One region of the Nocardia fodinahabitans genome, then DNA from elsewhere that is predicted to be linked to it. Evidence: riboswitches for the same ligand, from Rfam matches in the RefSeq annotation. Region 1 holds a riboswitch; each other region holds the start of a gene.

Region 1 (10,049 bases):
TGCCCGCGCCGTAGCCGACGGCGACCATGACCGCGATCGCCGGCTCGGCGTCCGGGTCGATGCCGATCGCCTGCTTCACCAGCGCTTCGTCCCATCCGTTCATCGGGGCCGAATCGAGTCCGAGCCCGGTCGCGGCGAGCATCACATAGGTGGCGGCGATCATCGCGTTCTTCACGGCGTTCTCGCGCAGCAGCCCACGCTCGCGCATCGAGTGATAGTCGGCGCGCGAGTCGAACTTCGCCAGGAACTGCTCGTTCCACGCCCCGTTGCGCGTCGCCTGCTCGGCGATATCGGTGTTGGCCCCGGTCCACGCCGTCGGATCGGCGACGAACACCAGCACCGCGGGCGCCTCCAGTGGCTGCGGCTGACCGAACGCCGCCTCCGACAGCGCCTTGCGGCCCTCGGCACTGGTGACGACGACGATCGAGCGATCCTGCATGTTCCAGGCACTCGGCGCCTGCACCGCCAGGTCGAGCAATTCGTCGAGCAGTGCGGGCTCGAGCGGCTCGGGCCGGTAGTGGCGGACGGTGCGGCGGGTGCGGATGGCCTCGGTGACCGAAAGTGTCTGTGTGATCATGATTCCTACTATCGGAGAGTCACTCTCCTTTGGGAAGTAGGCACCTTTTTGTGCGTTAGACTCGGCGAGGTGCGCACGATTCACGAGGCCACCGGCCTGCCCGCCGACGTCTACTCCGCCAAATGCCCCACCCGCGAGGTCCTCGACCACATCGCGGGCAAGTGGACGGTGCTGATCGTGGACGCCCTCGCCGGCGGCACCCTGCGCTACACCGATCTGCGCAGACGCATCGACGGCATCTCCCAGAAGATGCTCACCCAGACCCTGCGGCAGCTCGAGCACGACGGATTCGTCGCGCGCACGGTGTATCCCACGGTCCCGCCGCGCGTCGAGTACACCCTCACCGACCTCGGCCACAGCCTGCGTGAACCGATCGCCGCGCTGCGGGAGTGGGTCGAGACGAATATCAATCGCATCGAGCAGGCCAGGCGGGTGGCGTCGTCCTGACCGCGCCGGGCCCGCCGTAGCGCCGTCTCGATCAGGCGGACTCGGCGACCCGCTGCTCCCACAGGCTGTGGGTGCCGGTGTTGCCGTAGCGCTCGCGGGCTTCGCCCGGACTGATCGTCGACCGGGTGTGCGGTGTGCCGGCGGCGGCGTGGGCGGCCAGGATCTGCCCGGTCATCTTCGCGACGTACGGGCTGGCCAGGATCAGTCCGCGATTGTCGCGGCGCGAGGTGGCCCACACGAGCGCCTTCCACGGGACCCGCGCCGACGCGTCGACGATGCCCGGCAGATCGAACCGGCCGAGTTTGCGCATCCAGGTGGGCAGCGTCGCGATCGTCGCCAGCGACAGCACCCGGCCGCCGACCGCGAACGTCATGCCCTTGTTCGCCGACGGCCACAGCAGGAAGTGCATCGCCGCTACGGCCCGCTCGCTGACGCACAACTGCGGCCGGACCCGCGCGAAGTAGGCGCGCACCTCGTCGCGATTGCGTGGCACGTCCGCGGGTTTGCAGGTCTGCAGTTCGGCCGCGATCACGCACTCGGCCCAGTACCGGTCCTCCTCGGCGGGGCTCAGCGGGCCGTGGCCGAACATCTCGTAGGCCTTGAGGACCGAATGCCAGCCGGTGACGTGAATCCACAGCTGGGAGTCGGGGTTGTTGGCGCTGTAGCGCTTGCCGCTGATCGGTTCGATGCCCGTCATCGGTGCGTGCACCTTCATCAGGTGCTCGGCGGCCTGGATGGCGGTGCGGCCGTCGCCGAGCGCGACCAGCAGGAAGTAGGACAGCGTGTGGTCCAGGCGGGTGGCGGGATTGTCGTAGATCCCGTGCGAATCGGCCACCGCGGCGGTCAGGAACGGGTCGAAGTGCTCGAGGGTGACCGCGCGCTGGAAGCCGATCAGCGCGGTCGGCGCCGCCCACACCTTCCAGGTGGGGGAGTCCGGCCCGAAGAAGCCGTAGTCGTCGCGACGCAGAGTCGACGCATCGAATGCCATTGCACCTGCTCCTTTGCAGTTGCCGAGGACGCCCCTCGCCAATGAATACAACACCATCGTAGCAATTGCCCGAAGTGAATACAACGATTGCGTAGGATTGATGCCGAGTGGCCGCCACCGGGGTATCGTCTGGGCAACGACAGGAGGAGCGCGTGACCGCGACGCAGGAACAACGACCGCGGCGCCGCTATGCCCCGCGCCTGCCACCGCACGAACGCCGGGCTCAGCTCCTAGACGCCGCGTTCGCCGTACTCGGCCGGATGGAACTGCACGAACTGAGCATGGAGGCCGTCGCGCAGGAGGCGGGCGTCGGCAAACCGGTGCTCTACACCGTGTTCAAGACCCGCGCCGAACTCGTCGAGGCCCTGCTGGCACGCGAACGCGAACGCGGCCTCGAGCAGATCGCCGAGACCCTGCCGGAGAACCTGCTCGACACCGATCCGCTCGCCGCCGCCTCGGCGACGGTCGAGGCGTTCGTCGGTGTGGCGCTGGCGAATCCGACCCGCTGGCGGCTGATCCTGGCGACCCCGGCGAGCGCGCCGGACGAGTATCGCGCGGCGCTGACGACGGCCAGGGCGGAGATCCTGGCCCGTGCGGAAGCCCTTGTCCGCGTTGGCATCGCCATGTCACCGCGCTGGTCGGCGATGGACGCGGGCCTGCTCGCGAACTCGACCCTCACCGTCGCCGAGATGCTCGGCAGGCTCGCGGTCAGCGAGCCCGAGGAGTATCCGCGCGAACGGCTCCAGGACTACGTGCGCTCGATCATGACCCTGCTGGCCGGGACGACGCGGGACTGAAACAGCCTGGGCGTCAGCGGTTCTCGCGGGCCAGCCGCATGGTTTCGGTGAGCAGCTTGGACACCGCGGCGGCCTCGGTGAGGAAGCCGTCGTGTCCGTCGCGCGAGTGCACGATCTCGAGCCCGGCGCAGCCCGGCAGCCCCTCGGCCAGCTCGGCCTGGGTGTGCAGCGGGTAGAGCCGATCGGAGTCGACGCCGCCCACCACGACCGGAACCGTCGTCGCGGCCAGCGCCGCGGCGATCCCGCCCCGGCCGCGACCGATGTCGTGGCGGTTCATGGCCTCGCTGAGCAGCACGTAGGTGGCCGGGTCGAACCGCTGACACAGCTTCTCGGCCTGGTGCTCGAGATAGCTCTGCACCGCGTAGCGCCCGCCCGTCCACGGATCCTCGTCGCCCTGGGGACGATTGGTGAAGCGGTGGTCGAGTTCGCCCTCGGTGCGGTAGGTCAGGTGCGCGATGCGCCGGGCCAGGCCCATGCCGGTCATCGGCGCGCGGCCGGTGCCGTGGTAATCGCCGTCCTGCCAGTCGGGGTCGGCCTTGATGACGGCCATCTGCGTGGTCTGGGTGCCGATCTGGTCGGCGGTGGCGCGGGCGCCGACGGCCAGCACCAGCGCGGCCGCCGTCCGTCCCGGCTGTCCGACGATCCACTCCAGCACCCGCATGCCGCCCATCGACCCACCGACGACGGCGGCCAGCCGCTCGATCCCGAACAGATCGAGCAGCTGTGCCTCGGCGGTGACCTGGTCACGGATGGTCAGGTCGGGAAAACGCGAACCCCACGGCGCGCCGTCGGGCGCGAGCGAGGACGGCCCGGTGCTGCCCTTGCAGCCGCCGAGCACGTTCGTCGCGATCACACACCACTCGTCGGTGTCGATCGGCGCGCCGGGGCCGACCATGCCCTCCCACCAGCCGGGCTGGGCATTGTCGGCGCTGGCGATGACGTGGGAGTCGCCGGTGAGGGCGTGTTCGACCAGCACGACATTGTCGAGCGTGGGCGAGAGCTCACCCCAGCGCTGCACCGACAGCCGCACATCGGGGACCACGGCGCCGTTCTCCAGCACCACATCCCCGATGGCGACCACGCCGAGTCGCCCGTCCGGCGGTGGCAGCAGGGCCACCCCGGTCGCGGGACGGGCGATCGGCGATTCGGTGCTCACAGTCACGTGTTCGCCGCCGCGAAACCGGCGCGCAGATCCGCCAGGATGTCGTCGATCCCCTCGATGCCCACGGCGAGCCGGACCAGCCCCGGGGTGACGCCGGAGGCCAGTTGCTCTTCGGGCGTCAACTGCGAGTGCGTGGTGGACGCCGGGTGAATCACGAGAGAACGCACATCACCGATGTTAGCGACATGGCTGTGCAGGCTGAGCGCGTCCACGAACTTCTTGCCCGCGTCGACACCGCCGCGCAGCTCGAACGCGACGATCGCGCCAGCGCCCTTGGGCGCCAGCTGCTTGGCCCGCGCGTGCCACGGCGAGGTCTCGAGCCCCGCGTAGTGGACGGCCTCGACGCCCGGCTGCTCGGCGACGAACTTCGCCACGGCCTCGGCGTTGGCCACGTGCCGCTCGACCCGCAGGCTCAGCGTCTCGATGCCCTGGGCGATGAGGAACGCGTTGAACGGCGACACCGCCGCACCCAGGTCGCGCAGCAGCTGCACGCGCGCCTTGAGCGCGAAGGCGGGCGCGCCCAGGTCGGCGAAGACCGCACCGTGGTAGCTGGGATCGGGCACGGTGAAACCGGGGAAGCGGGCGTTGCCGTCGGCGTCGCGCACGGTCCAGTCGAAGGTGCCGCCGTCGACGATCACGCCGGCCACCGCCGCGCCGTGCCCGCCCAGGTACTTCGTCGCCGAGTGCACGACGATGTCGGCGCCGTGGGCCAGCGGCTGGATCAGGTACGGGGTCGCGACGGTGTTGTCGACGATCAGCGGGATGCCCGCCTTGTGCGCGATCTCGGCGATACCGGGGATGTCGAACACGGCGCTGCTCGGGTTGGCGATGGTCTCGCCGTAGAAGGCCTTGGTGTTGGGCCGGATGGCGGCCTGCCACTGCGCCAGATCGTCGGGATCCTCGACGAAGGAGACCTCGATGCCCAGCTTGGGCAGCGAGTAGTGGAACAGGTTGTAGGTGCCGCCGTAGAGATGCGGACTGGACACGATGTGGTCGCCCGCGTTGGCCAGATTCAGGATCGCGTAGGTCTCGGCGGCCTGGCCCGAGGCCAGCAGCAGCGCCGCGACGCCACCCTCGAGCGCGGCGATGCGCTGCTCGACCGCGTCCTGGGTGGGGTTCATGATCCGGGTGTAGATGTTGCCCGGCTCGGCGAGACCGAACAGCGCGGCGGCGTGATCGGTGTCGCGGAAGGTGTATGAGGTGGTCTGGTAGATCGGCAGGGCCCGCGCGTTGGTGGCCGCGTCGGGGGCCTGGCCCGCGTGGACCTGCTTGGTCTCGAAGGACCAGTTCTCGGGCAGGGTGGAGTCGGTCATGTAAAGCTCCAGGGTTGTTCGCCGGTATATCGCGTCAGATGGGTTGGATCGACGGACAACAACACATGGGGGCCTCCTGCGATGCGCGCTTGCTCTCGGCCTTCGAGAGCCCGGTCATCACCCGGAGCACCCCACCGCAGCTGGAGGGTTGCCGACCAGCGAGCCGGGGCTTGGCACTGGTACTCATGACCTTGGCCGTCATGTTAACCGGCCATTGCGTCCGCGCGGAAACTTCCCCCGGTTTCGTCGCCTGGATCACTCTGTCGCCGGTGTGCCGGGCCCTGGCGTGTCGAGTTCCGGCGGGGCGCCGCAGCTGCGGCGGAGCCGCGCAGGACGGGTCGCAGCTGTTCCTCGGCCGCGGTCTGCGGGGTGCGTTCGCCGTGCCTCGGCGGCTACGGCGTGCCCGGTGCCGTCACGGTGACGCTCGGCCCGGTGCCGATCGTCTTCGGATTCAGCCGCTGGCCCCGGACTCGGATCGGCGCTGCGTACCGGGCGGTAACGGCGAACAGCGCACTTGGCGAGGCGCCCGCCGAGTAGGTTGGGAGGCGAGCGTATGCCGGGCACCGGCCGGCAGTGTCTTCGGTCACTCGCGCCCTGATCGGCGTCGCGGCGAGCGGAGTCCCGCACAGCGGGCCCTCCCATCGCGGTGAGGTGGGGGGCAGCAGTACGCTCGTCTTGTTTGCACCACACGTCCCGCAGACAACGCGGGGCATATACGTTGTCTGTTGGAACTGCTGGGGTCCGCTCACAAGCGTGTTCGCCTGGCCGTGCAATAAGGGCACCCACCGAGGAGGACACGAAGATCCATGTCCAAGATCAAGGTTGAAGGCACCGTCGTAGAACTCGACGGCGACGAGATGACCCGGATCATCTGGCAGTTCATCAAGGACAAGCTGATCCACCCGTATCTCGACGTGAACCTCGAGTACTACGACCTCGGCATCGAGTATCGCGACAAGACAGATGACCAGGTCACCGTCGATGCCGCGAATGCCATCAAGAAGCACGGCGTCGGCGTGAAGTGCGCCACCATCACCCCGGACGAAGCGCGGGTGAAGGAGTTCGGCCTCAAGAAGATGTGGCGCTCGCCCAACGGCACCATCCGTAACATTCTGGGTGGCACCATCTTCCGCGCGCCGATCATCATCTCCAACGTGCCCCGCCTGGTGCCCGGCTGGACCAAGCCGATCATCATCGGCCGCCACGCCTTCGGCGACCAGTACCGCGCCACCGACTTCAAGGTCTACGAGGCGGGCACCGTCACGCTGACCTTCACCCCGGAGGACGGCAGCGAGCCGATCGTGCACGAGGTCGTGAAGATGCCCGAGGACGGCGGCGTCGTCATGGGTATGTACAACTTCAAGAAGTCCATCGAGGACTTCGCGCGGGCCTCGTTCAACTACGGCCTGCAGCAGAACTACCCGGTGTACCTCTCCACGAAGAACACCATCCTCAAGGCCTACGACGGCATGTTCAAGGACACCTTCCAGGAAGTCTTCGACGCCGAGTTCAAGGCCGAGTTCGACGCCGCGGGCCTGACCTACGAGCACCGCCTGATCGACGACATGGTCGCGTCCTCCATGAAGTGGGAGGGCGGCTACGTCTGGGCCTGCAAGAACTACGACGGCGACGTGCAGTCCGACACCGTGGCGCAGGGCTTCGGCTCGCTGGGCCTGATGACCTCGGTGCTGCTCACCCCGGACGGCAAGACCTGTGAGGCCGAGGCCGCGCACGGCACCGTCACCCGGCACTACCGCCAGCACCAGCAGGGCAAGCCGACCTCGACCAACCCGATCGCGTCGATCTTCGCCTGGACCCGTGGCCTGGAGCACCGGGGCAAGCTGGACAACACCCCCGAGGTGATCGGCTTCGCGCAGGCGCTCGAGGACGTCGTCATCAAGACCGTCGAAGGCGGCCAGATGACCAAGGATCTGGCGCTGCTCGTCGGCGGCGACCAGGGCTACCTGAGCACCGAGGAGTTCCTCGGCGCGCTCGACGTCAACCTGGCGCGCGCCCTCAAGTGAGGTAGCGATCCCGCCGCTGGGCGATTCGGACTCAGGCGGCGCGAGACCCGCGTCGGCGACCGGCGGATCAGCGGGGGCGGAGTTCGCCCGGCCCGGTAGGTACCCCAGTTCTCGCGAGAACCGGGGCACCCACCGGGCCGTTGTGCGCGCTGCGTCGCGTGCGGCCGGAGCCGGCTCGTGGGTTACACCATCGTGTCCACGACCGGCAGGCCGAAGGCGTGTGTGCCGTACATGGCGTAGGCGCGCTCGGGATCGTTGGCGGCGTGCACCCGACCGGCATGCGCGTCGCGCCAGAACCGTTGCAGTGCTGTGCTGTTCGTCAGTGCGGTGGCGCCGGCCGCCTCGAAGAGCCGGTCGATCGATGCGACGGCGCGGCCGGTGGCGCGCACCTGGTCGCGGCGGGCCCGGGCGCGCAGTTCGAACGGGATCTCCCGGCCGGCCAACAAGCAGGCGTACTCGTCGGCGACATTCCCGGACAGCTGCCGCCACGCCGCGTCGATATCGCTGGCGGCCTCGGCGATGCGGACTTTGCCGAACGGGTCGGCGTTGGCGTGCTCACCCGCGTAGGCGGCCCGCACCCGGGTGCCCTGGTGCTCGATGTGCGCCGCGAGCGCGCCATAGGCCATGCCGACGATCGGGGTGGAGATGGTGGTGGGATGGATTGTGCCCCAGGGCATCCGGTAGACCGGATCGGCATTGGTCCGCAGGCCCGGCGACGTCGATTCGGCCATCGTCCGGAAGCTGAGGAAGCGGTGTTCCGGCACCAGCACGTTGTCGACGACGACCGTATTGGATCCGGTGCCGCGCAAGCCGACCACGTTCCAGACATCGTCGACGCGGTAGTCGCTGCGCGGAATGAGGTAGCTGCCGAAGTCGACCGGCTTGCCGTCGGCGAGCACCGGGCCGCCGACGAAGACCCAGTCGGCGTGGTCGCAGCCGGACGACCACGCCCAGGCGCCGTTCACCAGGTAGCCGCCGTCGACCTTGGTGGCGGCGCCCATGGGTGCATACGAGGACGCGACGCGCGCGTCGGTATCGGCGCCCCAGACATCCTGCTGTGCCCGCTGGTCGAACAGGGCCAGGTGCCAGTTGTGGATGCCGAGGATGCCGGCCACCCAACCGGTGGACCCGCACGCGCTCGCGAGCGTGCGGACGGTGTCGTAGAAGACGACCGGGTCGGCGGCGTGGCCACCCCACTGTCGCGGTTGCAGGAGCGTGAAGAACCCGGTGTCGCGCAGGTCCGCGATGGATTCGTCCGGAATCCGGCGCAGGTCTTCGGTCTGCTGGGCGCGCGCACGTAGACGCGGCAGCACGGCGGCTACTCGGTCGATGATGTCCTGGGTCATTGTCGCGAAACTCCGGGCTGGTAGGGGCGATTGCTGCGCCACAAAACTAGAACCGGTTACAAAAAGTGTCGAGCACCCAAAAGGCTTGGTTCGGGACGGAATAAGTCCCTGAAATCTAGGACTTTCGGCCATTGGTTCGCCGACGGCCGGCGCCCGAAAATGTGTCGATTCTGTAACTCGTTCTAGCATCTCGAGGAGTGGGTGATGGCCACGAACGCCCAGGACAGCGGCCGACAGGTCCGGGAGATCGACGTGGGCTCGGCGCCCACCCGCTACGCCAGGGGCTGGCATTGCCTCGGCCTCGCCGAGACCTTCCGCGACGGCAGACCGCACTCGATCAGGGCGTTCGGCACCAAGCTCGTGGTCTGGGCCGACACCAGCGGCCGCCTGCAGGTGCTCGACGCGTATTGCAGGCACCTGGGTGGTGACCTGTCCATGGGCACGATCAAGGGCGACGAGGTGGCCTGTCCGTTCCATGACTGGCGCTGGGGTGGCGACGGCAGATGCCGGGACATCCCGTACGCGCGGCGGGTCCCGCCGCTTGCCCGCACCCGGACCTGGACCAGCCTCGAGCGCAACGGTCAGCTCTTCGTCTGGCACGACCACGAGGGCAACGCGCCCGCACCCGAGGTGACCATCCCCCATATCGAGGGACCGTACAGCGACGGCAACGGCGGCCCCGTCGACACCCACAGCGCCGCCTGGACGCCGTGGACCTGGAACACGATCCTGATCGAGGGCGCCAACTGCCGCGAGATCATCGACAACATCGTCGACATGGCCCACTTCTTCTACATCCACTACGCCTTCCCGACGTACTTCAAGAACGTCTTCGAGGGCCATATCGCCACCCAGTTCCTGGAGACCAAGGGCCGCCCCGATGTCGGGATCGTGAACAAGTACGGCGGTGACACACTGCTGAAATCGGAGGCCTCGTACTTCGGGCCCTCGTACATGATCAACCCGCTGACCAACATCTACAGCGGCTACGAGGTCAACAGCGTCCTGGTCAATTGCCACTACCCGGTCACCCAGGACTCGTTCGTGCTGCAGTACGGGATCACGCTGGAGAAGCCGAAAGGTCTGCCGGACGAGCAGGCCGAGCGGCTGGCCACGAAAATGACCGAGGGCATCGCCGTCGGCTTCCTGCAGGACGTGGAGATCTGGAAGCACAAGTCCAAGGTCGAGAATCCGCTGCTCTGCGCCGAGGACGGCCCGGTCTACCAATTGCGCCGCTGGTACGACCAGTTCTTCGTCGATGTCGCCGACGTGGACCCGAAGTCCTCGCAGCGCTTCGAGTTCGAGGTCGACACCACCACCGCCAACGCGGTCTGGGAAGCCGAAGTCGCCGAGAACCTCCGCAAAGCCGGCCCCGCACCCCATCCGACGAACGCG
Region 2 (10,049 bases), 1.7 Mb from region 1:
TGGTCCCCGACTTCAACAACCCCACCGGCCTGCTGCTCGACGCCGACGGCCGCGCCGAACTGGCCGCCATCGCCCGCGACACCAGGATGACCATCGTCGTCGACGAATCGATGAGCGAGCTGAACCTGTCCGACGACACCATGCCGCCGCCGGTCGCCGCGTTCGCGAAGGGCTCGGAGATCATCACCATCGGTTCGGCGTCGAAGTCGTTCTGGGGTGGTCTGCGGGTCGGCTGGATCCGCACCAACCAGGCGCTGATCACCAAGCTGCTCGGCATCCGCGCCACCGTCGACCTCGGCACGCCGGTGATGGACCAGCTGGCCACCATCCACCTGCTCGAGCACGCGGGACCGATCCTGGAGCGCCGCCGCGAACAACTGCGCGCCCAGCGCACCGCCCTGCTCGACGCCGTCGCCGAGGACCTTCCCGGCTGGCACATCGGGCCCGGCGCCGGCGGCATGTCGGTGTGGGCGCAGCTGCCGAGCCCGGTCTCCACGGCCTTGGCCGCCACCGCGCCCAATCACGGGGTATTGCTCGCCGCCGGACCGCGTTTCGGCGTCCAGGGCGCGTTCGAGCGGTTCCTGCGCCTGCCCTTCACCCACCCCGAGGCCGACCTGCGCCTGGCCGTGAAATCCATCGCCGCCGCCTACGACGCGCTGACCCCGCGCGCCGCCGATCCGTTGCAGCCGCTCACCTGCTACTGAGTCAGCCGAATCCGCACGAGTGGTACGTGGCCGGGTGCGGCCGCACGGTCTCGTACCCGGCGCCGAGCATGAACAGCGTCGAGATCACGATGGCCGCCGTCGTGAGCGGCACGGCGGCGCCGCGCGCGGACGGGTAGCGGAACAGCAGCACCAGCAGGCACACCAGCGCGATGGTGGTGGCCGCCAGCAGCCCGGCCGCGAGGCCGTTGAGCAGGCTGGCCGTGATCGGGACCGGTATGTCACTGCGGCAACGGGATCCGGCGAGTTGTGCCTGACGATCGTCGAGCAGTCCCTCGGCCACCGTGAAGGCGAGCAGCGCGGCGCCGAAGGTGGTGACCGCGATCAACGCGGTGAGCACCTTCGGTGGCCGGTGGCCGGTTCGGATCCGTGGCCTGTCGTCGATAGTCGGTGAGACTACCGACGACAGGCCGGAAAATCAGTCAGCCCAGACCGATTCGATCGGTGTCGTCTCCGACGGCGGCGGGGTGGGCACGCCGCCGGGGGTGCGGGAGAAGCGCGGCGCGGGCGCGTGCTGGACGACGCCCTCGATCTCGATCAGGCCGGTACGGGCCGCGATGTGCGGATTCTCGGTGGCCTCGGTGAAGGTCAGCACCGGGGTGGTGCAGGCGTCGGTGCCGTCGAAGATCGCGGCCCACTCGTCGCGGGTCTTGGTCTTGAACTTGTCCGCGAACAGCTTGCGCAGCTGGTCCTGCCCGTTCGGGTCGAGCTGCATCGGCAGCCCCTCCGCGTCGATCTCCAGCCCGGCCAGCAGCTGGGCGTAGAACTGCGGCTCGATCGCGCCGACGGCCATGTACTTGCCGTCGGAGGTCTCGTAGGTGTCGTAGAACGCCATGCCGGTGTCGAGCAGGTTGGTACCGCGCTCGTCGGACCACAGGCCGACCCCGCGCATGCCCCACATCATGTGCGAAAGGGCAAGCGCGCCATCGATCATCGCGGCGTCGATGACCTGGCCCTTGCCGGAGCTCTGCCGCTCGACCAGCGCGGCGAGCACGCCGAACACCAGGAACATCGAGCCGCCACCGAAGTCGCCGACCATGTTCAGCGGCGGCACCGGCCGCTCACCCTTGCGGCCGATGGCGTTGAGCACACCGGTCAGCGAGATGTAGTTGATGTCGTGGCCCGCGCGATCGGCCAGCGGGCCGTACTGGCCCCAGCCGGTCATCCGACCGTAGACCAGGCGCGGGTTGCGGGCCAGCGCGTCGTCGGGGCCGAGGCCCATGCGCTCGGTGACGCCGGGACGGAAGCCCTCCAGCAGCACATCGGCCCGCTCGACCAGGTCGAGGATCTTGGCGACGTCGGCGGGATCCTTCAGATTCGCCTCGACGATGGTGCGGCCGCGCCACTGCGGGCGCTCCATGTGTCCGGGCATCATGCCGGGACGCTGTACGCGGACCACATCGGCGCCGAGGTCGGCCAGCAGTAGCGCGGCATGGGGGCCAGGCCCGATGCCGGCCAGCTCGATGACCTTGATACCCGCGAGGGGCCCCTGCTTGGCGGTGGACTCGCTCACACCTGACCTCTGTTCATCGTCGAACGGTATTGACACTCCGACAATAGCGTCGGGATGGCGAGCCGGGTAGGGCATGGGTCAGAATTCCGGGTGGCGCGACTCGGCGCCACAATGGGAGGAACCCGGTAGTGAGCGTGTGGGGTGAGGTCATCGTAGGCCTCGTCATTCTGGTCGGCCTAATCGGTGTGATCGTTCCGATCCTGCCCGGCGTCATCCTGATCTTCGCCGCAATCGCGGTGTGGGCCTTCATGACCGGCGGCAGCGCCGCGTGGACGGTGCTCGCGGTCGCCACGGTCGCGCTGGTCATCTCCGCCGTCGTGAAGTACACCTGGCCCGGCAGGCGGATGCGCGAGGCGGGGGTGTCGAACCGGGCACTGCTGTTCGGCGCGATTCTCGGCGTCGTCGGGTTCTTCGTCATCCCGATCGTCGGCCTGTTCATCGGCTTCGTGCTCGGCGTGTACCTGGCCGAGCTGTACCGGCTGAAGACCAACGATCTGGCCTGGCCCGCGACGCTGCACGCGCTCAAAGGCGTCGGCCTGTCGATGCTGGTCGAGCTGTTCGGCGCGCTGATCGCGGCCGGTGTGTGGTTCACCGGCGCGATCCTGGCCTGAGCTACTCGATGACCGGCAGCGGGCGGGTGCGCTCGCCCGCGCCGGGCAGTTCGTCACGGGGGATCGGCACCGTCGGATTGTCGGTGCGCGGGATCGGCCTGGTCGGCAGCGGATCGGCCGTGGGCCGGTCCGCCACCGGCAGCCGGTAGAACTCCCTGGCGTTGTCCTCCAGCACCGCGTGCAGGTCGGCCCCGACCACCTGCCAGATCAGCTCGACGTCGGTGTCCTCGAACGGCCTGCCCGCCCTGGTGCCGGGCAGGTCGGTGCCGAACATCAGCGCGCCCGGGTTGACCGCGTGGATCCGGCGCAGCGTCTCGGCCACGTCCATGTCGACCCGGCCGAAACCGGTGGCCTTCACCCTGGCGCCCCGATCGACCAGATCCAGCAGATAGGGCAGGCCCTCCTCGGACATGCCGAGGTGGTCGATCGAGAGCGCGGGCAGTTTCGAGATCACCGGTTGCAGCGAGGCCAGCATCTGGCCGTCGATGTAGAGCTCCACGTGCCAGCCGGCCAGCTCGTGCGCGCGCAGCGCCTGCAACGTCATCTCGGTGATGTCGGCGGCGGCGCGCTTGAGGTTGAACCGCAGCGCGCGCACGCCGGCGCGATCCAGCTCGATGATCTCGTCGTCGGTGGCGTCGAGATCCAATCGGGTGACCCCGACCCAGTCCTCACCGAGGGCCGCCAGCGCGGCCTTCAGATACGACTGGTCGGACCCCTGGAACGACGCGCTGACCACCGCACCACCGCGAACATGGAAGTGCTCCATACGCTTTCGATAGTCCGCGATGGTGTAGGGGTCGGGTAGGTAGCCTTCGTTCTCGATCAGCGGGAACCGCGGATCGATGATGTGGACGTGGGCATCGAACACTTGTACAGAATGCCTCGAGTTCGGCGGAATGGAACAGTTCGGGCCCGACGTCCGAGGCTTAGACCTTGTTCGGCTCGGACGCGCGCAGCATGTCCTCGCGCTCGACGACCTTCACCCGCTCACGGCCTTCCGGCTCGCCGAGGGCGCGCTCGTGCGCGTCGAGGCGATACCAGCCGGCCCACGTGGTGAACGGGATGCCCTTGCTCTCGAGGAACGTGGTGACCGCGTCCAGCTCGGGCTGCGGCGCGGGCGCGAAGTCCTTGGCGTCGTCGAGCAGGCAGGCGATGGTCTCGTTGGCGTCGCCCTTGGTGTGGCCGATGAGGCCGACCGGGCCGCGCTTGATCCAGCCGGTGACGTAGGTGGCGGGCATGAAGCGGGCCGAGCCCTCGGCGGTCTCGTCGGAGATCACGCGGCCGGCCTCGTTCGGCACGGTGCCAGCCTGGTCGTCGAACGGCAGCTGGGTGATGTTCTGCGACAGGTAGCCCACGGCGCGGTAGATGGCCTGGACGTCCCACTGCTTGAACTCGCCGGTGCCCTTGACGTTGCCGGTGCCGTCGAGCTGGGTGCGCTCGGTCTTGAGACCGACGACCTTGCCGTCCTCGCCGATGACCTCGGCCGGGGACTCGAAGAAGTGCAGGAACAGCTTGTGCGGGCGGTTGCCCTGGTCGCGGATCGCCCACTGCTCGAGGGTGTTGGCGACCATGTCGACCTGCTTGGAGTTGCGGCGGGCGGCTTCGGAGCCCTCGTCGTAGTCGATGTCCTCGGGATCGACGATGACCTCGATCGTCGGCGAGTGGTCGAGCTCGCGCAGCTCGAGCGGGGTGAACTTGGCCTGGGCGGGGCCGCGGCGTCCGAAGACGTGGACCTCGACGGCCTTGTTGGCCTTCAAACCCTTGTAGACGTTCGGCGGGATCTCGGTCGGCAGCAGCTCGTCACCGGTCTTGGCCAGCACACGGGCCACGTCGAGGGCGACGTTGCCGACGCCGAGCACGGCGACCTTCTCCGCCTCCAGCGGCCACGACCGCGGCACGTCGGGGTGCCCGTCGTACCAGGAGACGAAGTCGGCGGCACCGTAGGAGCCGTCGAGGTCGATGCCGGGGATGGGCAGGGCGCGGTCGGCGTTGGCGCCGGTGGAGAAGATGACCGCGTCGTAGAACTGGCGCAGGTCGTCGAGGGTGATGTCGGTGCCGTAGTCGATGTTGCCGAGCAGGCGCACCTGGTCCTTGTCGAGGACCTTGTGCAGGGCGGTGATGATGCCCTTGATGCGCGGGTGATCGGGGGCGACGCCGTAGCGGATCAGACCGAAGGGCGCGGGCATGCGCTCGTAGAGGTCGATGCTGACATCGGCATCGGACTTCATCAATGCGTCGGCGGCGTAGATACCGGCCGGTCCTGCGCCCACGATCGCAATGCGGAGCGGGCGGGTCGCTGCACTCTGTTCGGTCATTTTCTACGCGCACCCTTTGGTCGAGAACTGTTGACGGCGTCTATTTAGCCTAGGCTAAGTTGACGATCCGGCTGCTGGCAGCTGCCTTCGAGGTCGGCAGCGCACCGCATTCTGGCGATTCTATCTGCGGCGTTGTGTCCACCCGGCGTGCGGTGTGGTTGCCCGCACCGGGTCTGTCAGGATTAGAGCATGAACGAGGAGCAGACAAGCTCGGAAGACCAGCCCATCGTGGTGGATCAGACCGACAAGCGTTCCATCGTCCCGTTCGTCGCGGCCGCGGTGATCGCGATCATCGTGCTCATCGGCATCGTGCTCGGCGGGCTGCTCTCGCCCGCTGAGAAAAATGTCACAGAGGCCGATCGCCTCGCGGCCGCTGTCACCAACTATATCGACGCGCGCTCCCGCAGCGAGCTGCGTCCGCCGCCCGGTGTCGCCTGCCCCGGCTTCGACGAGGAGAAGTCCGGCCTGTCGGAACGGCTCGGCGGCCCGAAATCGGCAGTGACGATCGACAAGAAGGGTTTCGACAAGGCGACCGTCAACGGCGATCGGGCCAAGATCGACGCCACCGTGCAGATCGGCGACACGCCGTCCACCAGTACCTGGAACCTGACCAGGGTGGACGGCAACTGGCTGGTCTGCACGCCGTAGCACTGTTTGACACGGTGGCCTGTGCCGGGGCAATCTCGAATCGCAAGGTCATGAGTGCCAGCGCCAAGCCCCGGCTCGCTGGTCGGCAACCCTCCTCCGCGGTGGGGTGCTCCGGGTGACGACCTGGCCGTGTGCCCGGAGAACCGGCACGGCAAGAGCGGATTCACGCAGGAGGTTCGACATGACTTACGCCGGCGACATCACCCCTGAGAAGGCGTGGGAGATCCTGGCCGAGCACCCGGGCGCGGTGCTGGTCGACGTGCGCACCGAAGGCGAGTGGGCACAGGTCGGCATCCCCGACACCAGCTCGATCGAGCGCCCGGCCCACTTCATCGAGTGGGTCGACGGCACCGGGACCCGCAATCCGAACTTCGGCGCGCAGCTCGAGCAGGCGCTGGCCGGTCGTCCGGACGACGCGCCCGTGGTGTTCCTGTGTCGCTCCGGGCAGCGCTCCATCGGCGCCGCGACCGTGGCGACCGCGGCGGGCATCGCCCCGTCCTACAACGTGCTCGACGGTTTCGAAGGCGGCCCCGACGCGTTCGGGCAGCGCGGCAGCGTCGGTTGGCGCGCGGTCGGCCTGCCGTGGCGTCAGGCATAAGGAGAACAGCATGATCACCGGTGGTTCGTTCGACAAGCCACTGCCCGAGGGCGTCGGCCCGGCCACCCTCGGCGTCCGCGGCGGCCTGCGCCGCTCCGGCTTCGAGGAGACCTCCGAGGCGCTGTACCTGACCTCGGGTTTCGTCTACGAGAGCGCCGAGGCCGCCGAGGCGTCCTTCACCGGTGAGGTCGAGCACTTCGTCTACTCCCGCTACGGCAACCCGACGGTGGCCATGTTCGAGGAGCGCATCCGGCTGCTCGACGGCGCCGAGGCCGCGTTCGCGACCGCGTCCGGCATGTCCGCGGTGTTCACCGCGCTCGGCGCGCTGCTGAAGGCGGGCGATCGCCTCGTCGCGGCGCGCAGCCTGTTCGGCTCCTGCTTCGTGGTGTGCAACGAGATCCTGCCGCGCTGGGGCGTGGAGACCGTCTTCGTCGACGGTGACGACCTCGAGCAGTGGGAGCAGGCGCTCTCGGTGCCCACCCAGGCCGTGTTCTTCGAGACCCCGGCCAACCCGATGCAGACCCTCGTCGACGTCCGCAAGGTCACCGAGCTCGCGCACGCCGCGGGCGCGAAGGTGGTGCTGGACAACGTCTTCGCCACCCCGCTGCTACAGCGCGGCTTCGAACTCGGCGCCGACGTGGTGGTGTACTCCGGCACCAAGCACATCGACGGCCAGGGCCGCGTGCTCGGTGGCGCGATCCTCGGCGCCCAGGACTACATCGACGGCCCGGTCAAGAACCTGATGCGCCACACCGGCCCCGCGCTGAGCCCGTTCAACGCCTGGACCCTGCTCAAGGGCCTGGAGACCATGCCGCTGCGCGTGCGCCAGTCCACCGAGTCGGCGCTGAAGGTCGCCCAGTTCCTGGAGGCGAACAAGTCGGTCAACTGGGTGAAATACCCCTTCCTGGAATCGCATCCGCAGCACGCCCTCGCCACCGCCCAGATGTCCGGCGGCGGCACCGTCGTCACCTTCGAACTGGCTGGCGACGACGGCAAGAAGCGCGCCTTCGAGGTCCTCAACCGCCTCCGCATCATCGACATCTCCAACAACCTCGGTGACGCGAAGACGCTGATCACCCACCCCGCCACGACGACCCACCGCGCGATGGGCCCCGAAGGCCGCTCCTCCATCGGCCTGTCCGACGGCGTGGTCCGCATCTCGGTCGGCCTCGAGGACATCGAAGACCTCCTCGGCGACCTCGACCACGCCCTGAGCTGAGCCCCGAAAGCGCCGACCCTGTCGTCGGCGCGCTACGCAGCCTGTCTGGCCCGCGCCGACTGGGCGTGTCGCTGAACACGGTCGAACGCATTGCCCGTGCGCGCGAGCCGGAACGTCCACGGCGACCACCGCAGTACCGGCCCTGCCTGGTCGACCCCTACCGAGACCACCTTCGCGCGCGCCGCGCCGCCGACCCGGGAGTGCCGCCGCGTGCGCGGAAATGACCGCCCTGGTCAGCCTGGTCCGCTACTCCGACACCGAATCCTGTTGGCATAGACCAAGGCGCGCTACCACCGAAATCGAGACAGAGCCAAGGTTCTGACACTCCCGCCATACGGGGCATCCTGCGTGCTGCGTGGCGTTCAGGGGTCACTGAAAGTACAGAGAGTCACCGCGGGTTGCGCTGTGTTGTCGCTGGGGGCGAATGGCATCTGGGTTGGGGAATTGCGGCCCTGTCCGAGAACGTGCGGTTCACGTTGTCTGGTGGTGAAGAGCCGATTGTCAGCAGGCTGGGTTCGGGAAGGAGAGGGTGTGGCCGGACCGAATTCGATGGTGGGGCGGTGGTCACAACGGGTCGCCGGGTGGGTGGAGCCGGTGCTGGTGGCGGTGACTGTCGCCATGCTGATGTTCGGGCTGCTTGCGTGGCTGTTCGGGCTGCACGGGGTGGCTGAGGGCGCCTGGATCGCGGCGACGGTGGTGGCGATCGTGCCCGCGGTGTGGTGGATGGTCGCCACGCTGCTGCAGGGTAGGACCGGAGTCGATGTGATCGCGGTGTTGTCGCTGGTGGGCACGTTGCTGGTGCACGAGTACTTGGCTGGTGCGTTGATCGCGGTGATGTTGGCGACCGGTCGTGCGCTGGACGCGGCGGCCGAGCGACGCGCCTCCCACGATCTGCGAGCCCTGCTCGAGCACGCGCCACGCTCGGCTCGCCGCCGTCTCGGCACAGAGGTGAGCGTGATCGGCTTGGATGAGGTCGCCGTCGGCGATGTGCTGGTAGTGGTACCGGGTGAGGTGGTGCCAGTCGACGGGCGAGTTCTCGACACCGTGGCCGTGCTGGACGAGTCGGTGCTGACCGGAGAACCGATGCAGGTCGAGCGCGGGATCGGGGAACCAGTGCGCAGCGGCGTCGTCAACGTCGGCGCCTCCTTCGAGATCCGTGCGACCGCGACCGCCGCGGAGAGCACCTACGCCGGAATCGTACGGCTCGCTCGAGAAGCCGGCGCCGAGAACGCGCCCGTGGTCCGGTTGGCCGATCGGTACGCGGCCTGGTTTCTGCCCCTGACACTGCTGGTGGCCGGGGTGGCATGGCTGGTCAGCGGGTCACTGGTGCGCGCGGTCGCGGTTCTGGTGGTGGCCACCCCGTGTCCGCTGCTGTTGGCCGCGCCGGTAGCTATCGTGTCCGGACTGTCGCGGGCCTCCCGCCAAGGAGTCGTGGTCCGCAGCGGCGGCGCGCTGGAAGACCTCGGTCGCGCGACCACCCTTGTGATGGACAAAACCGGGACTCTCACCGCGGGCCGACCCGCGGTCGTGGAGGTCATCGCCGCCCCCGGCCAGGATGCTGCCGAGGCATTGCGCCTGGCCGCGTCCGTGGACCAGCTGTCGCCTCATGTGCTGGCCGAGGCGATCGTCACCGAAGCGCTGGCCCGCGACTCGGCGCTGTCGCTGCCCACCGCGGTGATCGAACAGCCTGGCCGCGGCGTATCCGGCACCGTCGACGGCCGCCATGTCGAGGTGGGCAAACTGCCCGATACGGCGACCGGATCCCAGTGGGCGCGTGCGGTGGACAGCCGAGCGCGGTTGGACTCGGCGGCGATCGCGTGGATCGTCGTCGACGAGGTACTCCTCGGGGCGGTTCTGCTGCGGGATCGGTTGCGTCGGCACGCGCCGCGCACGATACGAAGACTGCGTGAGGCGGGGCTGAACCGGCTGGTGATGCTGACCGGTGACCGTCTCGAACCGGCCCGTGAGGTCGGCGCCGTGCTCGGCCTGGACCAGGTGTATGCGGGGCAGAGCCCTGCGGACAAGGTCGCCGCTGTGCGTAGCGAGCGTGAGCGCGCGGTGACGGTCATGGTCGGTGACGGTGTCAACGATGCTCCCGCCTTGGCCGCCGCCAGCGTCGGTGTGGCGATGGGCGCACGCGGGTCCACTGCCTCGTCGGAGGCCGCCGATATCGTGCTCACCACCGACCGGCTCGACCGGCTCGCCGACGCCATGGACACCGCCCGCTGGTCGCGCCGGATCGCCGTGCAAAGCGCTGTCGTAGGGATGAGCCTGTCGTTGCTGGCGATGATCGTGGCCGCCGCCGGGCTGCTCCTGCCCGCCGCCGGGGCCCTGCTGCAAGAGGGCATCGATGTGGCAGTGATCCTCAACGCGCTGCGTGCGCTGCGGGGCAATCCGGCCACCCGCACCGAAATGCCCGCGAC
Region 3 (10,049 bases), 720 kb from region 1:
TGAGCGCGCCGCGCTTGTAGACCCGGTCGTCGAACATGTCCTTGGGACCGGGATCGCCGACGATGATGTCCTGCGGCTGGCGGGTCAGGTTCGCCCGTGCCGCCCTGGCCAGCTGATCCGCGGTCGGTCCGCCCGCGGCCTCCGACCAGATCCACTCGGCGTAGCAGGCGAAGCCCTCGTGCAGCCAGATATCGCGCCACTGCTTCAGGGTCAGGCTGTTGCCGAACCACTGGTGGGCCAGTTCGTGCGCGACCAGCCGCTCCGAACCGCGTTTGCCGTCGCAGTCATTGGCGCCGAACACCGAGATGCCCTGTGCCTCGATCGGGATGTCGAGTTCGTCGTCGGTGACGACCACGGTGTAGTTCTCGAACGGGTACGGGCCGAACTTCTCGGTGAACAGTGCCATCATCTCGGGCTGACGGGCGAAGTCGTGGTCGAAGTTCGCGCGCAGCCGCTGCGGGATGACGGCCTGCATCGGCACCGGCTCGCCGGGCGCGCCGATCCGGTGCTTGCGGTAGTTGCCGATCTGGATGGTCGCCAGGTAGCTGGCCATCGGCTCGGGCGCCTCGTACACCCAGGTGGTCTGGCTGGCCTTGGCCTGCTTGCGGACCAGGGTGCCGTTGGCGAGGGCGTAGAACGGGCTGTCGGTGGTGATCGAGATCCGGTACGACGCTTTGGAACTCGGGTGGTCGTCGCACGGGAACCAGGAGGCGGCGCCGTTGGGCTGACTGGCCACCAGCGCGCCCTCGGTGAGCTCCTCCCAGCCGACCTCGCCCCACGGCCCGCGCACGGGTCGCGGCGTGCCCGCGTAGTGGACGGTGATCTCCAGGACGCCGCCCGCGGGGATCTTCTGCTGCGGGGTGAGCGCCAGCTTGCCCTGCTGATGACTGAACTTCGCGGCCTTGGCCCCGTTGACGAACACCTTGGACACGGTCAGCGCCTGCGACAGATCGAGGGTGAACCAGGGCCGCACCGCGGTGGTGACCGCGATGATCACCGCGCGCCCGGCCAGCCGGTTGCTGGCCGGTCGGTAGCCCAGCTCCAGCTCATACCTGGACACGCGGTACCCGCGATTGCCGTTCTGCGGCAGGTAGGCGTCGATCGGTTCCTCGTAGAACTTGCTCCGCATCAGGCGGCTCCGCGCTGCCTCGACTCCGACGTCGAGGCGGTACCGGTCCACGGCGAGATGGGGTTGCCCCACCAGCGGGTCGACGGCGGGACCACGTCGCCGCGCATCACCAGCGAGGCCGGTCCGATGGTGGCGCCCGCGCCGATGTGGGCGGCGGGCAGGGCGACGCAGTGCGGGCCGAGGGTGGCGCCCGCGTCCAGTGTCACTGTGTCCATGGACATGATGCGGTCGTGGAACAGGTGGGTCTGCACCACACAGCCGCGTTCCACGGTCGCGCCGTCACCGAGTGTCACGAGGTCTGCCTCCGGAAGCCAATAGGACTCGCACCATACCCCGCGGCCGATCTTGGCACCGAGTCCGCGCAGCCACAGATTCATCACGGGAGTACCCGTGGCGGCGCGGGCGAACCACGGCGCGGCGACGGTCTCGACGAAGGCGTCGGAGACCTCGTTGCGCCACACGAACGAACTCCACAGCGGATGCTCGACGGCCCGAATCCGCCCGACCAGCAACCACTTCGCGGCCACCGCGATGGCACCCGCCAGCGCACCCGCCGCCATCAGGACCAGACCGGACATCAGGGCGGCGACGAGGTAGTCGGAGTGCTGGGCGATCAGGGCCAGCACGAACAGCACGCCGAGGCCGACGGCGAAGGTCACCATCACCGGGATCAAGCGACAGGTCTCGACGATCGCGCGCGCCAGCTTCAGCCGCAGCGGCGGATCGAAAGTGCGTGAGGTGTCGCTGGATTCGGCCGCCCGGCGCAGCCGCACCGGCGGGCTGCCCAGCCAGGACGAGCCGGCCTTGGCCTTGGACGGCGCGGCCGAGAGCACCGCGATCAGACCGTTCTTGGGCACCCGGCGACCGACCGCGGTCATACCGGAGTTGCCGAGGAAGGCGCGCTTGCCGACCTTGGCCTCGCCGATGCGCAGCCAGCCGCCGCCGAGTTCGTAGCTGGCGATCATGGTGTCGTCGGCCAGGAAGGCGCCGTCGGCGACCACGGTGAACTTGGGCAGCAACAGCACCGTCGACGCTTCGACGTTCTTGCCGATCCGCGCGCCGAGCAGGCGCAACCACAGCGGGGTCAGCAGACTGGCGTAGAGCGGGAACAGGAAGGTGCGGGCCGAGTCGAGCAGGCGTTCGGTGGCCCACACCTGCCAGCCGGTCCGGCTGCGCACCGGGTGGTAGCCCTCGCGCAGGCCGATGCCGAGCAGGCGAACGGCGATCACGGTCGCGGCGGCGTACACGGCGAGGCTGAGCAGGGTCGCCACCGGCAGGATGGCGAAACCGCGCAGCGCGGCGGCGCCGATGGTGGTCTCCTCGCGGACCCACCAGGCGATGAAGGTGCCGCCGACGGCCAGGCCGAGAACGGGCATCGCGGCCAGCGCCATCGAGGACAGACCGAAGACGACCAGCCAGTGCCGGGCGCGCTCGGGCGCGTGGTCGGGCCAGCGGCGCGGCGCCTTGCCCGCCTTCGTCGCGGGCGAGCCCGCCCATTCCTGCTCGGCCTTGACCTTGCCGGACACCGCGGAGCCGGGGGCGATCTCGGCCTTCTTACCGATCTTGGTGCCGGGCAGCAGGACCGAGCGCGCGCCGATCACCGCGCCGTCGCCGATGGTGATGCCGCCGATGTGCACGACGTCGCCGTCGACCCAGTAGCCGGACAGGTCCACCTCGGGTTCGACGCTGGCGCCGTCACCGAGGTCGAGCATGCCGGTGACCGGCGGCAGGGTGTGCAGGTCGACGCCCTTGCCGATCTTCGCGCCCAGCGCCCGCGCGAACGGCACCATCAGCGGTGCGCCGGACAGGCTTTCGGCGCCGCTGGCCTCCGATAGCCGCACGGCCGCCCACAGCCGCAGATGCACCGAGGAGCCGCGCGGATAGGTGCCGGGGCGCAGTCCGGCCAGCAGGACGCGCGCACCGGCCACACACAGCGTCATCCGGCCCAGCGGCGAGATGAACAGCACGAACGCCAGCGCGATCCACCACCAGGACAGGCGCGGCAGCCACGGCAGCGAGGCGGACCACCCCGCGATCGCCGACACCACCGCCAGCCAGGTGACCCACTGCAACCCGGTGAGGGTGGTCAGCGGGATGGTGGCCAGCACCTGGGTGATCTGCGCACGCAACGGCGTCGGCGTGACGACGCGCTCGTCGACGGCCGCGACCGGCGCGCTGCCGTCGAGCAGTTCGACCAGCGAGCCCAGCCGCGGATGGTCGTAGAGATCGGCGACGGTGACGTGCGGATACCGCGCACGCAACGCGCCGACCAGCTGGGCCGCCGACAGCGAGCCGCCGCCCAGATCGAAGAAGTCGGCGTCGAGATCGGTGGCCGCGGCGCCGAGGATGGCGTCCCACAGCCCGGCTACCCAGGCCGCCGTGCCCGCGAGACCGGACGCGGCCGGTTCCTCGGTGCTCGGCAGCGGCCAGGGCAGCGCGTCGCGGTCGACCTTGCCCGAGGTACGGGTCGGCAGGTCGGGGACGACCGCCAGGCGTGGCACCAGCGGGGCCGGAAGCTGTTCGGCCAGTATCTTTCTGGCCTTCTTGACATCGAAGTCGGGGCCCGCGCCGGTGAGATAGCCGACCAGGATCTTGTTGCCCGCCTTGGTGGTCCGGATGGCGGCGGCCGCGCCGCTGACACCGGGTAGGTGCTGCAGCGCGTTGTCGATCTCGCCGAGTTCGATGCGGCGGCCGCCGATCTTGATCTGGTCGTCGGCACGGCCGAGGAAGATCAGGCCCTGGAAGTCGTTGCGGACCAGATCACCACTGCGATAAGCGCGTTCCCAGCCCAGCGAGGGCAGGGGGGCGTACTTCTCGGCGTCCTTGGCCGGGTCCAGGTAGCGGGCCAGACCGACGCCGCCGATCACGAGTTCGCCGGTCTCGCCCTCGGGCACCGGGTTGCCCTGCGGGTCGACGACAGCCAGGTCCCAGCCGTCCAGTGGCAGGCCGATGCGGATCGGCATGCCGCCGTCGAGCAGCGCGGCGCAGGCGACGACCGTGGCCTCGGTGGGTCCGTAGGTGTTCCACACCTCGCGATCGGCACCGCCGGCGAGGCGTTCGGCCAGTTCCGGCGGGACGGCCTCGCCGCCGAAGATCAGCAAGCGCACCGAGTCCAGCGCCTCCGCGGGCCAGGTGGCGGCCAGCGTCGGCACGGTGGAGACGATGCTGATCTCGCGGCGCATCAGCCACGGGCCCAGGTCAGCGCCGGTGCGAACCAGATCGCGCGGGGCGGGGACCAGGCAGGCGCCGTGGCGCCAGGCCAGCCACATCTCCTCGCAGGAGGCGTCGAAGGCGACCGACAGCCCGGCCAGCACCCGGTCGCCGGGGCCGATCGGGGCATGTTGCAGGAACAGCCTGGCCTCAGCGTCGACGAAGGCGGCGGCATTGTGGTGGGTGACCGCGACGCCCTTCGGGGTGCCGGTGGAGCCGGAGGTGAAGATGATCCAGGCGTCGTCGGCGGGCGACGGCAGGGTGTTCCAGTCCGAGGCGGGCGTGCGGCCCGCGGCGGCGGTCGCCGACTCGATGCCCGCGCCGGTGGCCATTGCACTGACCCTGGCCTCGCCGAAGACCAGCCGGGCCCGTTCCTCCGGGTCGTCGGCGTCGACGGGGACGTAGGCGGCGCCGCAGTACAGAACGGCCAGGATCGTGACGTACAGCGCGGCGCTGCCCGAGGGCATCCGCACGCCGACCCGGTCACCGGGGCGCACGCCCGCCGCGGTCAGCTCGGTCATCCTGGCCTCGATCGCGGCGATCAGCTCCATATAGCTGAGCACGACGGTGCCGTCGTCGATGGCCGGTGCGTCGGGGTGGGCGAGGGCGGTGCTGGTCAGGATGTCTACCAGGGTGCGCGGTGGCGCGGCCAGGTCGGCGCGCAGTAGTGGATCACGCAACCGGCTCGCCGGGTCCTCAGTGCGTGGCTCGAGCATGGCGCTCAGTCCACCTCTCATCGGTCGACCCCCATCGGTGGTGTTTGTTGTTTCACGGGCGGGTTACCGGAGGGCAAACAGGATGGTCACCAGATGCCAACGGTACTCGGAGAAGGTGTGGCCGGACGGCAGCGCGAGGCGTGCCGTCGGCGCCGATCACGATGGCGACGGCGGTGATTCGCCGAGCGCGATCAGCGTCAGGCGGTGCAGGGTGCGCTGTTGTTCGGGGTCCAGCCGCTCGAGCACTCGCGCGGTGGCGTCGGCGATCAGGCGGTCGGTGCGCTTGCATTGCTTGCGTCCGGCGTCGGTGATCCGCAGCCGGTACTTGCGGCGATCCGACCCGTCGCGGGTGCGTTCGACCAGGCCCGCGCGTTCCAGCGCGTCGACCAGCCGGACGACTTCGCTGCGGTCGATGCCGAGCGCGTCGCCGACCTTCTTCTGCGTCAGGTCGGCGTTCTCCGCGATGAAGGTGAGCACCCAGTGATCGCGCAACGGGACGTCGATCTCGGCGTGCAGTGCCTTGGTGAGCCGTCCGAGCGCGTACACCGGGTAGCGCGGCAGGCCGCGGACGGAGTTCGAGTTCGTGGACATGATCGGCAACCCTAACAGATAGTGGGGCAACTCAATCATTTGGGTGATCCATCATGGATGAAGCAGATCGTTGAGCGGTTTGGGGAAAAGTGGCAATCCGATGGCAACCGGGTGTCCGGTCGGGATGTCCGATTCCGTTGTGGCCGTGGGGATTACCCCTCGTCCGGCGGGGACGGCCGCAGTGGGTGCCGGTGGCGTGATCGGCGCGGTCATGATCGCGGCAAACGTCGCGGGTTTCCGACGGGCCGATCGCGGTGGTTGACAGCTCGCGGGATCGTCTGTCAGTCTCGAAACCGGTCACGAGTACCAGCGACAAGCCCCGGCTAGCTGGTCGGCAACCCTCCTCCGCGGTGGGGTGCTCCGGGTGACGACCAGGCCGCCGTCCGCAGTGGGCGCGGCAAGCGCGGACTCGCAGCACCCTTGTCGGGAACGAGTCCCTGAGCCGACGGGATTTCGTCATGACCGCAGTTATCGACCCCACCTGTGCCCTGGCCGCCGTTTCCGGTGCGGACCTGCGGGTTCCGCTCGTGCAGGGCGGGACCAGCGCCTACGCCAACTTCGACCACGCCGCGAGCGCGCCGGCGTTGCGGCAGGTCACCGACCGGATTTCGCGGCTGCTGCCGTACTACGCCAGCGTGCATCGCGGCGCGGGCTACGCCTCGCGGATCGCCACCGAGTGCTACGAGGCCTCGCGTGGTGCGGTCGCCCGGTTCGTCGATGCCGCCGACGACCAGGTCGTCGTCTTCACCCGCAACACCACCGATTCGCTGAACCTGCTGGCCGGCTGCGTGCCCGGGGAGACCGTGGTGCTCGATATCGAGCATCACGCGAACTTCCTGCCGTGGACCGCGCGCGGGCGTCGGGTCGTGCGGGCCGCCGATACCGTCGAGGAGACGGTTCGCCGGGTCGTCGCCGAATTGTGCAGCAAGCCCGCCGCTTTGCTCGCGGTGACCGGGGCTTCCAATGTGACCGGTGAGGTGCTGCCGCTGGAGCGGTTGGCGACCATCGCCCACCTGTGTGGCGCGCGGATTCTCGTCGACGCGGCGCAGCTGGCGCCGCATCGACGGATCTCCCTGTGCGAGGACGGGATCGACTATCTCGCCTTCTCCGGGCACAAGTTGTACGCGCCGTTCGGTGCCGGTGTGCTGGTCGGCAGGCGGGACTGGCTCGATGCCGGTGAGCCGTACCTGGCCGGTGGCGGTGCGGTGCGCGAAGTCGGTGTGGCGCAGGTCGAATGGGCCGCGGCGCCGCAGCGGCACGAGGCGGGCTCACCGAATGTGCTGGGCGCGGCCGCCATCGCCGCCGCCTGCGACGCGCTCGCCGCGATCGACCCGGACGAACTGGTCGCCCACGAGCGCTTCCTGGCCGACCGGCTGCGTGCCGGGCTGGGTGCCATCCCGGGTGTCGACCTGGTCCGCATCTGGTCCGACAGCCCGGATTGCGTCGGCATCGTCGCCTTCACGGTGGCGGGGTACGCCCCCGGTGAGGTCGCCGCCTATCTCTCCGCCGAACACGCCATCGGCGTCCGCGACGGCCGCTTCTGCGCCCACCCCCTCCTCGCCGCCCTCGGCCTCGACGCCGCCCTGCGCGCCAGCATCGGCCTCGGCACCACCGCCGCCGACGTAGACCGCCTGATCACCGCCGTCGCCACCCTCGCCGAATCCGGCCCCACCTGGACCTACGCCGCCACCGACGGCCTCTGGAACCCCACCCCCGAAACCCGCCCCCTCACCCCCGACACCCGCGCCGCCCCCTGCCTCCTCGGCTGAGTCGTCGGCGATGCGGCCGACTCCGGTCCGGCCGCATCGGCATGTCTCCCTCAAAAAATGTTTGACGCGCCGCGGAATTGGGTAACAGGCCGTCGGCCGGTCGCGATGAGTCCTAAAAGCACTGCTCAGGAACTTAAGGGGAGATAGTGCCTCGACCGATTCAGCCGCCCGATCCGTGGGCCCGCCCGCCCCGCCCGCAGGACAAGAAGCGCCGCTGGCCCTGGTGGCCGGGATCGGGGTCGCCGGCATTGTCGGTCTAGCCGTGATCGGCGGTCTCGCCGACGACGGGTCCGCTCCGGCGACGGAACTTTCGACGACGTCGACCATCCGCCCCAGCGCGTCCTCGGCCACAACACTCTCGCCGACGACGACCACTGTCGCACCGACCACCGTTGTCGAAACTCCGCCGCCTCCGATCGTGCCGACGACCACGGTTGCCGCCCCGCCGCCACCAGTAGTCGTCCCCGCGCCGATCACGACTACCGTGCCGGTACCGGCGCCACGCGTCGTGGTGCCCGAACCGGAAGCGCCACCCACTCCCAGCGCCTATTACAAGAACTGCGCTGCCGCTCGCGCCGCGGGCGTGGCCCCACTTCACCGCGGAGAGCCCGGCTACCGCTCCGGCCTGGACGGCGACGGTGACGGCGTGGCGTGCGAGAGGGGCTGACCCGTCGGGCGGATGACATCACTCGACCGGACGGCGCTCGTCGGAGTTCGACCGCTGTCAGGTGTCGAGGGCGGTGGGGCGGTGGTATTTGCCGTTGTAGTAGAGGAGGGGGGCGGCGGACGGGGATTCCCGGGTTTCGTCGTGGACTCGGGTGACGAGGCCTACCGCGAGGGTGTGGTCGCCGATGTCGATGAGTTGGTGCAGGGTGGTGCGGAGCCAGATGGGGGTGCCGTGCAGGACCGGTTCGCCGGTGTCGAGGGTGGTCCACAGGGAGCGGTCGGTGAAGCGGTCGGCGGCGGTGCGGGAGAAGCGGTGGGCCAGGTGGTGCTGGTGTTCGCCGAGGAAATGGATGACGACCGAGTCGGCGGCGCGCAGGGCCTCGATGCTCGAGGAGGTGTGGGCGATGTTGAACGACACCAGGGGCGGTTCGAGGGAGAGGGAGGCGAAGGAGGTCGCGGTGAAGCCGACCGGGCCGTGCTCGGCACCGATCGTCACCACGGTGACGCCGGCCGGGTAGTGACGCATCGAGGCGCGGTACTGCTCGGCGGTGATCCCGCTCAGATCGTCGGGGACCACGAGGTCGGCCGGAGTCCGTCGCACTTCACTCACCGCCCCAAACTACGCCCGTGCCCCAGCGCCGCCCAGTGTCCGGGCGGCCGGTTCGACGCACATCACACTCGACGCGGCTCAGTCGACCTCGATCGGCAGTCCGGCGGTGATCCGGACCAGTTCGCGGAAGTTGGTGCGGAACACCGTGTTCGGATGACCGCCCGCGGCCCACACCTCGGTGTGCTCGGCCAGGGCGGTGTCGACCCAGGTGGGCAGGTTGGTGGGATGACCGACGGGGGCGGTGCCGTCGATCGGCTGCCCGGTGATGCGCTCGACCAGCGCGGTGGGCGCGGGGGTGAGGGTGCCCTCCAGGCGTTTGCCGGTGCGCGTCAGGTCGACCTGGTGGTGGTCGGCGACCAGCAGCAGGACGGGATCGTCGTCGAGCAGGAAGACCTGGGAGGTGGTGATCGCGGTGGGATGGGCGCCCATGGCGCGGGCGGCATCGGCCGCGGTGGCAGCGGGCGTCTCGGGCGAAACGATGACGCCGTGATGCCCGCGGGCGATGAGCGTATCGGCGACGCGGCATGCGACCGCCGGAAGAGACGACCTGCGCATGAAATCCAGAGTAGGACGATTGCGGGAAATATGCCGGGGGAGCGGGATTTTGGGGTTCACCCCGGGGGCTGCGCGCATCCCTGGCGGCGCGCCAATAGACTCGGCCCATGACTGATTGGCAAGCCTTCACCGTCGAGATCGCCGACCACGTTGCCCAGGTCACACTGACCGGGCCGGGCAAGGGCAACGCGATGGGACCCGATTTCTGGCGTGAGCTGCCGGAGATCTTCCGCGAGCTCGACGCCGACCCGCAGGTGCGGGCCGTGGTGCTCACCGGCGCGGGCAAGCACTTCTCCTTCGGGCTCGACCTGGCGGCGATGGGCGGCATGCTCGCCCCGGTGCTGGCCGACGACGCCAAGGCGGCGCCGCGCACCGAGTTCCTCAAGGTGGTCCGCGGCATGCAGGACTCGGTGACCGCGGTCGCCGAGTGCACCAAGCCGGTGATCGCGGCCGTGTCCGGCTGGTGCATCGGTGGTGGCCTGGACCTGATCGCCGCCGCCGATATCCGCCTGGCCAGCGAGGATGCCAAGTTCAGCCTGCGTGAGGCGAAGGTGGCGATCGTCGCCGACATCGGCTCGCTGCAGCGTCTGCCCGGCATCATCGGCGAGGGCAACCTGCGTGAGCTCGCCTACACCGCCAAGGACATCGATGCCGCCCGCGCCGAGCGGATCGGCCTGGTGAACGAGGTGTTCGCCGACCAGGAGGCCGTGGTGGCCGCCGCGCACGCGATGGCGCGCGAGATCGCCGAGAACCCGCCGCTGGTGGTGCAGGGCATCAAGGACGTGCTCGAGCACCGGACCGCC

Evidence for each region. Region 1 has a riboswitch for S-adenosylmethionine ahead of NV348_RS21545 (bifunctional o-acetylhomoserine/o-acetylserine sulfhydrylase). Riboswitches for the same ligand answer to the same signal wherever they lie in the genome.
Region 2: linked by a shared signal. The riboswitch ahead of NV348_RS13645 (rhodanese-like domain-containing protein) and the one ahead of NV348_RS21545 (bifunctional o-acetylhomoserine/o-acetylserine sulfhydrylase) in region 1 are both predicted to bind S-adenosylmethionine.
Region 3: linked by a shared signal. The riboswitch ahead of NV348_RS18270 (aminotransferase class V-fold PLP-dependent enzyme) and the one ahead of NV348_RS21545 (bifunctional o-acetylhomoserine/o-acetylserine sulfhydrylase) in region 1 are both predicted to bind S-adenosylmethionine.

What each region holds. Positions count from the first base shown of each region.
Region 1 is NZ_JBRJJC010000001.1:4,641,533-4,651,581, forward strand. Features, by position in the region: gene NV348_RS21520 (nitroreductase family protein) at 1-577, opposite strand, end outside; gene NV348_RS21525 (winged helix-turn-helix transcriptional regulator) at 647-1,024, shown strand; gene NV348_RS21530 (oxygenase MpaB family protein) at 1,056-2,012, opposite strand; gene NV348_RS21535 (TetR/AcrR family transcriptional regulator) at 2,165-2,809, shown strand; gene metX (homoserine O-acetyltransferase MetX) at 2,823-3,971, opposite strand; gene NV348_RS21545 (bifunctional o-acetylhomoserine/o-acetylserine sulfhydrylase) at 3,968-5,284, opposite strand; SAM riboswitch class IV at 5,365-5,475, opposite strand; gene NV348_RS21550 (NADP-dependent isocitrate dehydrogenase) at 6,091-7,308, shown strand; gene hsaA (3-hydroxy-9,10-secoandrosta-1,3,5(10)-triene-9,17-dione monooxygenase oxygenase subunit) at 7,491-8,654, opposite strand; gene NV348_RS21560 (3-ketosteroid-9-alpha-monooxygenase, oxygenase component) at 8,859-10,049, shown strand, end outside.
Region 2 is NZ_JBRJJC010000001.1:2,912,069-2,922,117, reverse strand. Features, by position in the region: gene yczR (MocR-like transcription factor YczR) at 1-704, shown strand, start outside; gene NV348_RS13675 (hypothetical protein) at 706-1,050, opposite strand; gene NV348_RS13670 (CaiB/BaiF CoA transferase family protein) at 1,141-2,235, opposite strand; gene NV348_RS13665 (DUF456 domain-containing protein) at 2,364-2,846, shown strand; gene NV348_RS13660 (amidohydrolase family protein) at 2,848-3,714, opposite strand; gene NV348_RS13655 (FAD-dependent oxidoreductase) at 3,773-5,161, opposite strand; gene NV348_RS13650 (Rv0361 family membrane protein) at 5,351-5,809, shown strand; SAM riboswitch class IV at 5,856-5,973, shown strand; gene NV348_RS13645 (rhodanese-like domain-containing protein) at 5,991-6,407, shown strand; gene NV348_RS13640 (O-succinylhomoserine sulfhydrylase) at 6,418-7,626, shown strand; gene NV348_RS13635 (heavy metal translocating P-type ATPase) at 8,176-10,049, shown strand, end outside.
Region 3 is NZ_JBRJJC010000001.1:3,925,591-3,935,639, forward strand. Features, by position in the region: gene NV348_RS18255 (M1 family metallopeptidase) at 1-1,129, opposite strand, end outside; gene NV348_RS18260 (Pls/PosA family non-ribosomal peptide synthetase) at 1,129-5,055, opposite strand; gene NV348_RS18265 (MarR family winged helix-turn-helix transcriptional regulator) at 5,212-5,646, opposite strand; SAM riboswitch class IV at 5,942-6,056, shown strand; gene NV348_RS18270 (aminotransferase class V-fold PLP-dependent enzyme) at 6,105-7,415, shown strand; gene NV348_RS18275 (excalibur calcium-binding domain-containing protein) at 7,927-8,082, shown strand; gene NV348_RS18280 (flavin reductase family protein) at 8,140-8,607, opposite strand; gene NV348_RS18285 (YbaK/EbsC family protein) at 8,770-9,246, opposite strand; gene NV348_RS18290 (crotonase/enoyl-CoA hydratase family protein) at 9,354-10,049, shown strand, end outside.